DNA from 3 places in the Pseudomonas sp. R2-7-07 genome. Region 3 is predicted to be linked to each of the others. Evidence: riboswitches for the same ligand, from Rfam matches in the RefSeq annotation. Region 3 holds a riboswitch; each other region holds the start of a gene.

Region 1 (3,890 bases), 290 kb from region 3:
ACGGCACGAAGATCACCTTATAGCCACTGTGCGGCTTGCGGTTCCAGGAACCATGCTGGCCGATGAACGCACCGTTGCTGAACTGCGCCGGGAGTGTGTTGCCCTGGGCGAATGTCAGCCCCAGCGAAGCGGTATGCGGGCCGACCGCATAGTCTGGCGCAATGGCTTTGGCGACCAGCTGCGGGTTCTGCGGGGTGACGCGCACATCCACATGCTGCCCGTAATAGCTGAACGGCCAGCCATAGAACGCGCCGTCCTTGACCGAGGTGATGTAATCCGGCACCAGGTCGCTGCCGATTTCATCGCGCTCGTTCACCGCCGTCCACAATTTGCCGCTCTGCGGCTCCCACGCCATGCCGTTGGGGTTGCGCAGGCCGGAGGCGAAAATACGATGCTGGCCCGTGGCGCGGTCCACTTCCCAGATCGCCGCCCGGCCTTCTTCGGCTTCCAGGCCATTCTCGCCGACGTTGCTGTTGGAGCCGACGCTGACATACAGCTTGCTGCCGTCCTGGCTGGCGATCACGTTTTTGGTCCAGTGATGGTTGAGGCTGCCACCCGGCAAATCGACGACTTTGGTGCCGGCCGCCTTGATCGCGGTCTCCCCAGGTTGATAGGGGAAACGCAGCAACTTATCCGAGTCCGCCACGTACAGGTCATTGCCGACCAGAGCCATGCCGAAGGGCGAGTTGAGGTTTTCCAGGAACACCGTGCGGGTTTCGGCGACGCCGTCGTGATCGGCGTCGCGCAGCAGGGTGATGCGGTTCGGGCTCGGCACGCCTGCGCCCGCGCGGCCCATGACTTTCTCCATGACCCAGCCGCGCACGCCTTTGGCGTCATCGGGCTTGGGCGGTGCATTGGTCTCGGCCACCAGGATGTCGCCGTTGGGCAGCACGTAGAGCCAGCGCGGATGCTCCAGGCCCTCGGCGAATGCAGCCACCTGGGTGCCAGCAGCGGCCGTTGGCTTGGCGCCGCCTGGCCAACCGACAGCCGGCGCGATGTTCACGGTGGGGATCAGCGTCTTGTTCGGTTCCGGCAACCTGGGCGAGGGCCCGGTGCCGTCGGCTACCTGCAGGGTAGAGCTTTCTCCGCAGGCGGCGAGGGTGCCGGCGAGCATGATCAGTAGGGCGAGTCTGGTTTTGTGCATGGTGTTCTCCTGAATACCTGTAAGGGTAGAGAAGCACATCACCTTGATGGTTCAAGTACAGGGCCAGCTTTAATTGACGCTCCACCCCCAACCCACTAACCTTCGCGGCTTGTTCCAGGTGCTCTGTGGCGCATGCGTCGACAGAGTGAAACAGGGAAGCCGGTGAGTGAGCGCACTTGTACACAGTGCCGCCGCAATTCCGGCGCTGCCCCCGCAACGGTAAATGAGTCAAGACGGCGCTATTGGCCACTGTATCGCAGGCGATATGGGAAGGCGCGCCGTTGGCATGTCCTGTCTTTTACAAAAGGCAGGGCGCCACTCATGAGCCCGGAGACCGGCCTGAAACATCCAACAGCATCACGGTGGGCGATGCTTGGCTGTCTGTTGTCTTTTTTCCTGCCCGCCGTTTTTGTCCAGCCCCAACGGAGAGCTGCCATGACCGATACCCCCGACCGCGACGAACGCCACCTGGCGCGCATGCTGCGCAAAAAAGCCGTGATCGATGAACGCATCGCCAACTCGCCCAATGAATGCGGTTTGCTGCTGGTGCTGACCGGCAACGGCAAGGGCAAAAGCAGTTCGGCCTTCGGCATGTTGGCCCGCGCCATGGGGCATGGCATGCAGTGCGGCGTGGTGCAGTTCATCAAGGGGCGCAACAGTACCGGCGAAGAGTTGTTTTTCCGCCGCTTCCCCGAGCAGGTCCGCTTTCACGTGATGGGCGAAGGCTTCACCTGGGAAACCCAGGATCGTCAGCGCGATATCGCCGCCGCCGAAGCGGCCTGGGCGGTGTCCCGGGCGATGCTCAATGACCCTTCCATCGGCCTGGTCGTGCTCGACGAACTGAACATCGCCCTCAAGCACGGCTACCTTGACCTCGACCAGGTGCTCAGCGACCTGCAGGCGCGCCCGCCGATGCAGCACGTGGTGGTCACCGGCCGTGGCGCCAAGCCTGAGCTGATCGAAATGGGCGATACCGTCACCGAAATGGGCATGCTCAAGCACGCGTTCCAGGCCGGTATCAAGGCACAGAAAGGCGTCGAACTTTGAATCAGCCCCGTCATTGCCCGGCCGTCTTGATCGCCGCACCGGCGTCCGGCCAGGGCAAAACCACCGTCACCGCCGCGTTGGCGCGTTTGCACCGCAACCTGGGGCGCAAGGTACGCGTATTCAAATGCGGGCCGGACTTCCTTGACCCGATGATTCACGAGCGCGCGAGCGGCGCGCCGGTGTATCAATTGGATATGTGGATGGTGGGCGAGCAGGAAAGTCGTCGTTTGTTGTGGGAAGCGGCCGGGGAGGCCGACCTGATCCTGATCGAAGGCGTGATGGGCCTGTTCGACGGTACCCCGTCCAGCGCCGACCTGGCGCGGCATTTCGGCGTGCCGGTGCTGGCAGTGATCGACGGCACGGCCATGGCGCAGACCTTTGGCGCCCTCGCGTTGGGCCTGGCGCGCTACCAGCCCGACCTGCCATTCGCCGGCGTGCTCGCCAACCGCGTCGGCACGCTGCGCCATGCGCAGTTGCTGGAAGGCAGCCTCACCGAAGGGTTGCGCTGGTACGGCGCGCTGTCGCGTGAAACCGGTATCGAATTGCCCAGCCGTCACCTGGGCCTGGTGCAAGCCAGCGAACTCAATGACCTCGACCTGCGTCTGGACGCCGCCGCCCAGGCGTTGGGCAGCAGTTGCGAAGTCGCCGTGCCGCCACCGGTGACATTTGCCGCGCCGCAGGTGATCACCGCCGAGCCGTTGCTCGCCGGGGTACGCATTGCGGTGGCCCGTGACGAAGCCTTCGCGTTTACCTACGGTGCCAGCCTCGACTTGTTGCGCGCGATGGGCGCCGAGTTGCGTTTCTTTTCGCCGATCCATGACGGCGCATTGCCTGAAGCCGACAGCCTCTATCTACCCGGCGGTTACCCGGAGCTGCATCACCGGGCCCTGTCGCAAAACACGCCGATGCTCGCCGCCATCCGCGCTCATCATGCAGCCGGCAAGCCCTTGCTCGCCGAATGCGGCGGCATGCTGTATCTGCTGGACTCGCTCACCGATGTCGACGGCAACCGCGCCGAACTGCTCGGCCTGTTGCAGGGCGACGCAGTGATGCAAAAGAAATTGGCGGCGCTGGCGCTGCAAAGCGTCGAACTGCCCGAAGGCACCTTGCGCGGGCACACCTATCATCATTCCCTGACCAGCACCGAATTGGAGCCGATCGCCCGTGGCCTGAGCCCCAATGGTGGGCGTGGGGCTGAGGCGGTGTATCGGCAGGGGCGGATGACAGCGTCCTATGTACACTTTTACTTTCCGTCGAACCCGGAGGCGGTGGCCGCACTTTTTGTGCCAGGCCCTGACACCGCTATCGGGAGCAAGCCCCCTCCCACAGGGGAGTGCATTCCACAGGTGGGAGGGGGCTTGCCCCCGATGACGCCATGAGCGACAACGCCTTCCCCGAGGCCGACCGCCAAGCCGTCTACCGCGCCATCGCCGAACGTCGCGACATGCGTCACTTCAGCGGTGGCAGCGTCGCGCCTGAGTTATTGCAGCGCCTGCTCCAGGCTGCTCACCAGGCACCCAGCGTCGGCCTGATGCAACCGTGGCGCTTTATCCGTATCAGCGACCGTCAATTAAGAGGGCGCATTCAGCAACTGGTCGAAGAAGAGCGCCTGCGCACCGCCGAGGCGTTGGGCGAGCGCTCCGATGACTTCATGAAGCTCAAGGTCGAAGGCATCCACGACTGCGCCGAAGTGCTGGTG
Region 2 (3,890 bases), 550 kb from region 3:
GACCTGGGCGTCAATTGAGGTGGGGGCGGGCGCTGGATGGGGAGGGCGTGAGCAGCTGATGAGTAATATCTTTAATTGGTTTGTGTGGGTGTCGCGCTTTATTTTGAATGTTTCTTGTTGGAAGCTGGGCGCCTTGAATGTTGATGTGTCATTTATGAGGCTTAGTTCACGATGAGTGTATCTCGCGCCAAGTTTAATCCGGGTAATGTTTGCGCACATACGGATCAACCGCACAAGTTGCCCGAGTCCCAGCAAGCATTCTCAAGCGTTAACGCCCCTGCGCATGGAGATCGCTCCCAGCGCACCGATGATCCGTATTCCCGCGCAAGCTTCAATAAACCTGTGTGGTCGTTGAGCGATATGGCGCACCAGATCGATCGTAAGGGGCGTAGATTGAATGACAGTAATGGCGACCACACAGTGCAACTCTCTTATACGTTTAATGAAGTTGCAAAAAATGAAAGTAAGTTTAATGAAACACAAAAAAATCAGGCCCGACGCTCAATGCAGTCCTGGGCGGATGTTGCGAAGGTTACTTTTAAAGAAGATGCCATTGAATCCGAAGGCCGGTTACGGTTTGTCAACGACAAGGCGCCCACAGTCGCCGACGCTTTGTTCTCACATTATCAGGGCCGGGTGCGTGTGAACCCCGGCTATGCGGATAACCGTGCACCGCAGGTCAACGGCTTCGGGCGCCAAACGCTCACGCACGAGATCGGCCACATCCTGGGCGCCGCACATACAGGCGATTATGACGCTACTCGTGGCCCCGCCACCTACCACGCGCAGGCCGCCTATGCACAAGACAGTCGGGCCTACTCAGTCATGAGCTATTTTGACGTGAGCCATACTCATCAGGATTTCAAGGGGCAACACGCCTCCTCGCCATTGATGGCCGACATCGCCTGGGCTCAGAGGGTGTTTGGTGCCAACCATCAGACGCGCAATACAGATACTACCTACGGGTTCAACTCCAATACCCAGCGAGACGATCTGTCCTTGAATTCGTCTCGCGACGGTGCTGTGTTTTGCGTCTGGGACGGCGGCGGCAACGATACGTTGGACTTCTCTGGATATCATCAGGACCAGGTGATCAACCTGCGCGCCCAGTCTTTTTCCGATGTAGGAGGAATGAAGGGCAATGTCTCCATCGCCAAGGGCGTTACCCTGGAAAACGCCATCGGTGGTTCAGGTAAAGACGTGCTGATCGGAAATGACGCTGACAACCGCCTCACCGGCGGCGCCGGCGCGGACCACATGCGAGGAGGCGCGGGCAGCGATACGTTCATCTACCAGTATGCCAGTGATTCGACGTTATACGCCCCGGACCAGTTGATGGACTTTGTCAGTGGGCAGGACAGCATCGATATTTCCCCGCTGTTGCGCAGGCATGGCCTTGGCTCGCTGATTTTTGTCAGCCAGTTCACTGGGCGGGCAGGCGAGGTGGGCGTGGGTTACGATCCGCAGACGGACGAGTCATGGGTTGTACTCGACCTGACCGGCAACGGCGAAATTGATTTCTATCTCCAAAGCCACGGGCAGATACGGCATACCGACATTGTTGGCGATGTGCCTGTCAGCTTTCATCACGCGTGAACCCTGCCTCCCGGGTAGGGGACATTGACCGCCGACCCTGCACTGCGTAGCCTTGCTCGCTCGAGGTTCTTCGGCCCAGGCCGAAGCTAAGAAGGGAACGCGGTTCAAGCCGCGGCTGCCCCCGCAACTGTGAAGGGTTCTACTGACTGCCACGCCACTGCCGATCCGGCGGGAAGGCGCAGTCAGCGCCGGTCGCAAGACCCGCAAGCCCCAAGCCAGGAGACCTGCCTCGCAATCGATTTTTCAATTCAACCGGGCGGGGTGATCCGGTGACGAAATCCGCTGCTGCGCGCCGTCGCAGGGCCTATCGTCCCGTATGCCCGCCCCAAAGGGCATCCGATGAAAACACTGGCCAAACTCCCCGTCACCATCGTTACCGGTTTCCTCGGCTCGGGAAAGACCACCTTGCTGCGCCATATGCTCGACAACGCCCAGGGCCGTCGCATTGCGGTGATCGTCAATGAATTCGGCGAGCTGGGCATTGACGGGGACATCCTCAAGCAGTGCTCCATCGGTTGCACCGAAGAAGAAGCCAACGGCCGCGTGTACGAGCTGGCCAATGGCTGCCTGTGCTGCACCGTGCAGGAAGAGTTCTTCCCGGTGATGCGCGAACTGGTGGCCCGGCGTGGCGACCTCGACCATATCCTCATTGAAACCTCGGGCCTGGCCCTGCCCAAGCCGCTGGTCCAGGCCTTCCAATGGCCGGAAATCCGCAATGCCTGCACCGTGGACGCGGTGATCACCGTGGTCGACAGCCCGGCCGTGGCCGCTGGCACCTTCGCCGCGTTCCCGGACCAGGTCGACGCCCAGCGCAAGCTCGACCCGAACCTGGACCACGAATCGCCCCTGCACGAACTGTTCGCCGACCAACTGGCCAGTGCCGACCTGGTGATCCTCAACAAGGCCGACCTGATCAGCGCCGAAGACCTGGCCCGCGTGCGCCTGGAAGTGGCCGAGGAGTTGCCGCCGGCGGTGAAAGTCATCGAAGCCAGCAGCGGTCGCGTACCACTGGACGTGTTGATCGGTCTGGGTGCCGGCTCCGAGGAACATATCGACGCGCGCCATAGCCATCACGACCATCACCATGACGGTGAAGACGATCACGACCACGACGCGTTCGACTCCATCTCCATCGACCTGCCGCCAGCCGACGAAGCCCTGCTGCTTGACGCCCTGACGCAATTGGTGGTGCAGCACGGCATCCTGCGCGTCAAGGGCTTCGCCGCCATTCCGAACAAACCGATGCGCCTGTTGATCCAGGGCGTGGGCACACGTTTCGACAAGCATTTCGACCGTGCCTGGGGCGCCGATGAGGCACGTACCACGCGCCTGGTGCTGATCGGCCAGGCGCTTGACGCGGCAGGCCTTGAAGCGCAACTGCGCGCCGCCATCAGCGCCTGACCCATGCACCTGCTCAGGACCCAGCCCGGTGGCTTCGTCGCGGACGACAACATCGCCGACCTTGGGCAAACCCCCGCCGAGCTGGTGATCCTGTGCAGCGGCGATTCCAGCCTGGCGCTGCTTGCCGAGGCGGCCCGGCAGTTGCCCGAGGATTACCCCAGCCTGCGCCTGGCCAACCCGATGCAGGTGCAAAACCATGCCTCGGTCGACCTGTACGTCGATGAAGTGCTGCGCCACGCCAAGGTCATCCTGATTTCGCTGCATGGCGGCATCGGCTACTGGCGTTATGGCGTCGAGCGCCTGGTGGCGTTGGCGGAGCGCGGCGTCACGCTGATCCTGGTACCGGGGGATGATCGGCCAGACCCGGAGCTCAGCGGCTTGAGCACCGTGGAGGCGCCCGAGCGTGACCGGTTGTGGCAGTTCCTGCGCCAGGGTGGCCTGGGTAACGCGCTGGATTTCTATCGCTGCCTGGCCGCCGGCTATCTGGGGCGCGACTATGCCTGGGCAGAGCCGCAAAGCTTGCCGCGCACCTCGATCTACCACCCGCATACCGCCAACGCCCACCTGGCTGATTGGCAGGCGCAGTGGCAGGCTGATTTTCCGGTGGCGGCGGTGCTGTTCTACCGCTCGCATTTGCAGGCCGCCAATACCGGGTTTATCGATGTGTTCTGCCAGCGCCTGCAGGCGGCGGGCCTTAACCCCTTACCGATCGCAGTCGCCAGTTTGAAAGAGCCCGGTTGCCTGGCGGTGGTCGAAGACCTGTTGGATGAGGTGCAGGCGGCGGTGATCCTCAACACCACCGGCTTTGCTCAATCGAGCCCCGAAGCGCCGCATCTGCGCCCGTTTCGCCGCAATATCCCGGTGATCCAGGCGATCTGCGCCCAGGACAATCA
Region 3 (3,890 bases):
GAAGCCAGGGCCGCCGCGCCACGCGTCAGCGCAGCCAAGGACTTGCAAGACCGGCGCGGCTACGCCGAGGATTTTCTCGGCAGCTTCGCGGTGCCCTGGCCCACGCTGGACCCGACCCAGGCAAGCGACGCCCAGCCCCGCCTGGACTACATGCACTTTTCCATCAGCATGTCGCGTTCCCGACGGCTGGCGCTGTATGTCGGTGTCAACATCGACGGCGCCAAGCACGTCGATATCGTGCGCAGCAACGACACCTGGGCCTACGACGGCCGCCTGCCCATCGACGCCCAAGTGGGCGAAGACCTCTACGCCGGCAACGGCCTTGACCGTGGCCACCTGGTGCGGCGCCAAGACCCCAACTGGGGCGCCGACGCGAACACCGCCAACGGCGACACCTTCCATTTCACCAACTGCTCGCCGCAGATGAGCGGCTTCAACCAGAAGACCTGGCTGGAACTGGAGGACTACATTCTCGACAACACCCAGCGCTGGAAAGCCCGTGCCAGCGTATTTACCGGCCCGGTATTCGCCGACGACGACCGCCTGTACCGGGGCGTGAAAATCCCCAAGGCGTTCTGGAAAGTCGTGGCCTACCTCGGCGACGACGGCAAGCCTTCCGCCAGCGCCTATATGATCGACCAGAGCCGCGAGCTGGGCCAACTGGACCTGGTGTTCGGCCCGCTCAGAACCTACCAGCGCAGTGTGATCCAGATCGAGCAATTGACCGGCATCCGCTTCGGCAACCTGGCCGACTACGACGGCTTCAGCAACGAAGAGCGCGCCACGGGAACGCGGATCGAAGCGCTGATCCGGGGGCCTGGGGACATTCGCCTGTAACCGGCGTCACTTCCACCTCCCTCTCGTGGGCCGAATCAACTACCATAGCGCCGCCGGTTCCCCCACGGGACTAATAGGGAATTCGAAACGCCGCCCGCGACGTCAATCGAAACTGCCCCCGCAACTGTAGGTGCCGAGCCTGCTCCCCACTGCCACTGGACGTTGTCCGGGAAGGCCGGAGCCGGGCGATGACGCATCAGTCAGGAGACCTGCCGGCCCAGTGACTCACTAACCGGCGGGGTGTCCGGGAAGGCCATCCTTGCCCTGCCCGGCCGGCAGCGTTCGTGGGTGTATTTCCGTACCGTACCTGCCCTGCTTCACCGACGGTTCAAACGGAGATTGCCCCATGCTGCCACGCGTTACGGCCCTGATCATCGGCCTGGGTTGCTGCGCCCTGGCCCACGCCGCGCCTACCCACTACCCGCTGACCCTGGAAAACTGCGGCAGCCCCGTCACGTTCCAGCAGGCGCCCGCGCGTAGCGTGACCATCGGCCAGGCCGCCACCGAGATGCTGTATGCGTTGGGCGTGGGCGACAAAGTGGTCGGCACTTCGCTGTGGTTCAACGATGTATTGGCGCAGTACAAGGCACAGAACGACCACATCGAGCGCCTGGCCAATAACGAACCGAGCTTCGAAGCAGTGATCGCCAAGCGCCCGCAACTGGTGGCCGCCGAGCTGGAATGGGTGGTCGGGCCCCAAGGCGTGGTGGGCACCCGCGAGCAGTTTCAGGAACTGAACATCCCGACCTACTTGCTGCCCTCCGACTGCGAAGACAAAGACAACCGGGTGGGCGCCGACGGCACGCGGCTGCAGCCGTTTCGCATCGAGACGATCTACAAGAGCCTCAGCCAATTGGCCGAGATCTTCGACGTGCAGGCGCGCGGCCAGCAACTGACCGATGAACTCAAGGCGCGCCTGGCCACGTCCATTGCCACTGTGCAGCGCAAAGGCTTGAAGCAAGCCAGCGCGCTGGTGTGGTTCTCCAGCGCCGAAATGGCCAGCGACCCCTACGTGGCCGGCCATAAAGGTGTACCCGAATTCATGCTGCACACCCTCGGCCTGCGCAACGTGGTGCAGTCCGATGAAGAATGGCCCGCCGTCGGCTGGGAAACCCTCGCCAAGGCCAACCCCACCTTCCTGGTGATCGCACGCATGGACCGGCGCCGCTATCCCGCAGACGACCATGAAAAGAAGCTGGCCTTCCTGCGCAGCGACCCCGTGACCCGCAACATGGACGCGGTGAAACACAACCGCATCATCATCCTCGACGCCCTGGCGCTGCAGGCCAGCCTGCGCACATTCGACGGCCTTGACCAACTGGCTGCGGCCATCGACGGCTACGACCTGGCGCAATGATACGGACCCTGCTCGCCCTCACGCTGCTGCTGATCGCCCTGCTCGCCGGCGTGGCCATCGGCGAAACCGCCATCTCGCCGCAGGTGGTGCTCCAGGTGCTCGCCAACAAACTCTGGGCGGCCGGCTACGCACTCGACCCCATCGATGAAGGCGTGGTGTGGAACTACCGCCTGACCCGTGCCCTGGTGGCCGGCGCCTGCGGTGCGGGCCTGGCAACGTGCGGGGTGATCCTGCAATCGTTGCTGCGCAACCCGCTGGCCGATCCGTATCTGTTGGGCATCAGCGCCGGCGCCTCGACCGGTGCGGTGCTGATCGCGTTGATCGGGGTGGGCGGCGGTTTGATTTCGCTGCCGGCCGGCGCATTCGTCGGCGCCATGGCCGCATTCGCCCTGGTGATTCTGCTGGCGCGGGCCAGCGGCTCGTCCAATGGCACCGGGCAGATCATCCTCGCCGGTATCGCAGGCTCCCAGCTGTTCAATGCGCTCACCGCGTTCCTGATCACCAAATCCGCCAGCTCCGAACAGGCGCGGGGCATTATGTTCTGGCTGCTCGGCAACCTCAGCGGCGTGCGTTGGCCGTCGGTGTGGCTGGCGGTGCCGGTGGCGGTCGTGGGGCTGCTGGTGTGCCTGTGGCACCGTCGCGCCCTGGATGCGTTTACCTTCGGCACAGATTCGGCGGCCGCCCTCGGCATCCCGGTGCGGCGCGTGCAATTCGCGCTGGTGGGCTGCGCGGCGGTGGTGACGGCGGTGATGGTGTCGATTGTCGGCTCCATCGGTTTTGTCGGGCTGGTGATCCCCCATGCCATGCGCTTGATGCTGGGCACCGGGCACTCGCGCCTGCTGCCCGCCAGCGCCCTGGGCGGCGCGTTGTTCCTGATCGCCGCCGATGTGCTGTCGCGCACCCTGATCAAAGGCCAGGTGATTCCGGTGGGGGTGGTCACCGCACTGGTCGGCGCGCCGGTGTTTGCGCTGATCCTGATCGGTCGGAGGAATGCGCGATGAGTGTGTTGAGCTGCAGTGGGCTCGGCTTCAAGGTGCGCGAGGCCGAGTTGCTGTGCGACATCCACCTTGAAGTTGCGGCGGGTGAAACCCTGGGTATCGTCGGGCCGAACGGGTCGGGCAAATCGACCTTGCTCAAGTTGCTCGCGGGGTTGCGTACGCCGGCCAGCGGTGAGGTGCGCCTGGGCGACAAGCGTTTAGGCGACTTGTCGCGCCGCGCCATCGCGCAGCACGTGGCCGTGGTGGAACAACAGGCCGATACCGACGATGCCATCCGCGTGTTCGATGCGGTCGCCCTGGGCCGCACGCCATGGCTGTCGGCACTGAGCCCCTGGTCGAGCGAGGATGCCGCCATCGTGCGCCAGGCCTTGCACGACGTCGACGCCACACACCTGAGCCATCGCGCCTGGCGCAGCCTCTCCGGCGGCGAACGCCAACGCGTGCATATCGCCCGCGCACTGGCGCAGCGCCCGCAGATTCTGCTGCTGGACGAGCCGACCAACCACTTGGACATCCAGCACCAACTGACGATTCTCAAAGGCGTGCAGGCGCTTCCCGTCACCACCTTGATTGCCCTGCACGACCTCAACCAGGCGCTGACCTGTGATCGCCTGGCCGTGCTCGACCATGGGCGGCTGGTGGCGCTGGGTAAACCGCTGGAGGTACTGACTCCCCAACGGCTGCAGGCCACCTTCGGT

Evidence for each region. A riboswitch is a leader RNA that binds a small molecule or an ion and turns the genes downstream of it on or off. The one in region 3 is predicted to bind cobalamin.
Region 1: linked by a shared signal. The riboswitch ahead of cobO (cob(I)yrinic acid a,c-diamide adenosyltransferase) and the one ahead of C4J86_RS17240 (ABC transporter substrate-binding protein) in region 3 are both predicted to bind cobalamin.
Region 2: linked by a shared signal. The riboswitch ahead of cobW (cobalamin biosynthesis protein CobW) and the one ahead of C4J86_RS17240 (ABC transporter substrate-binding protein) in region 3 are both predicted to bind cobalamin.

What each region holds. Positions count from the first base shown of each region.
Region 1 is NZ_CP027759.1:4,052,941-4,056,830, reverse strand. Features, by position in the region: gene C4J86_RS18560 (sorbosone dehydrogenase family protein) at 1-1,144, opposite strand, end outside; cobalamin riboswitch at 1,244-1,502, shown strand; gene cobO (cob(I)yrinic acid a,c-diamide adenosyltransferase) at 1,580-2,191, shown strand; gene C4J86_RS18550 (cobyrinate a,c-diamide synthase) at 2,188-3,570, shown strand; gene bluB (5,6-dimethylbenzimidazole synthase) at 3,567-3,890, shown strand, end outside.
Region 2 is NZ_CP027759.1:3,218,107-3,221,996, reverse strand. Features, by position in the region: gene C4J86_RS14640 (M10 family metallopeptidase C-terminal domain-containing protein) at 172-1,596, shown strand; cobalamin riboswitch at 1,643-1,843, shown strand; gene cobW (cobalamin biosynthesis protein CobW) at 1,936-2,997, shown strand; gene cobN (cobaltochelatase subunit CobN) at 3,001-3,890, shown strand, end outside.
Region 3 is NZ_CP027759.1:3,766,101-3,769,990, forward strand. Features, by position in the region: gene C4J86_RS17235 (DNA/RNA non-specific endonuclease) at 1-837, shown strand, start outside; cobalamin riboswitch at 875-1,069, shown strand; gene C4J86_RS17240 (ABC transporter substrate-binding protein) at 1,184-2,194, shown strand; gene C4J86_RS17245 (iron ABC transporter permease) at 2,191-3,195, shown strand; gene C4J86_RS17250 (ABC transporter ATP-binding protein) at 3,192-3,890, shown strand, end outside.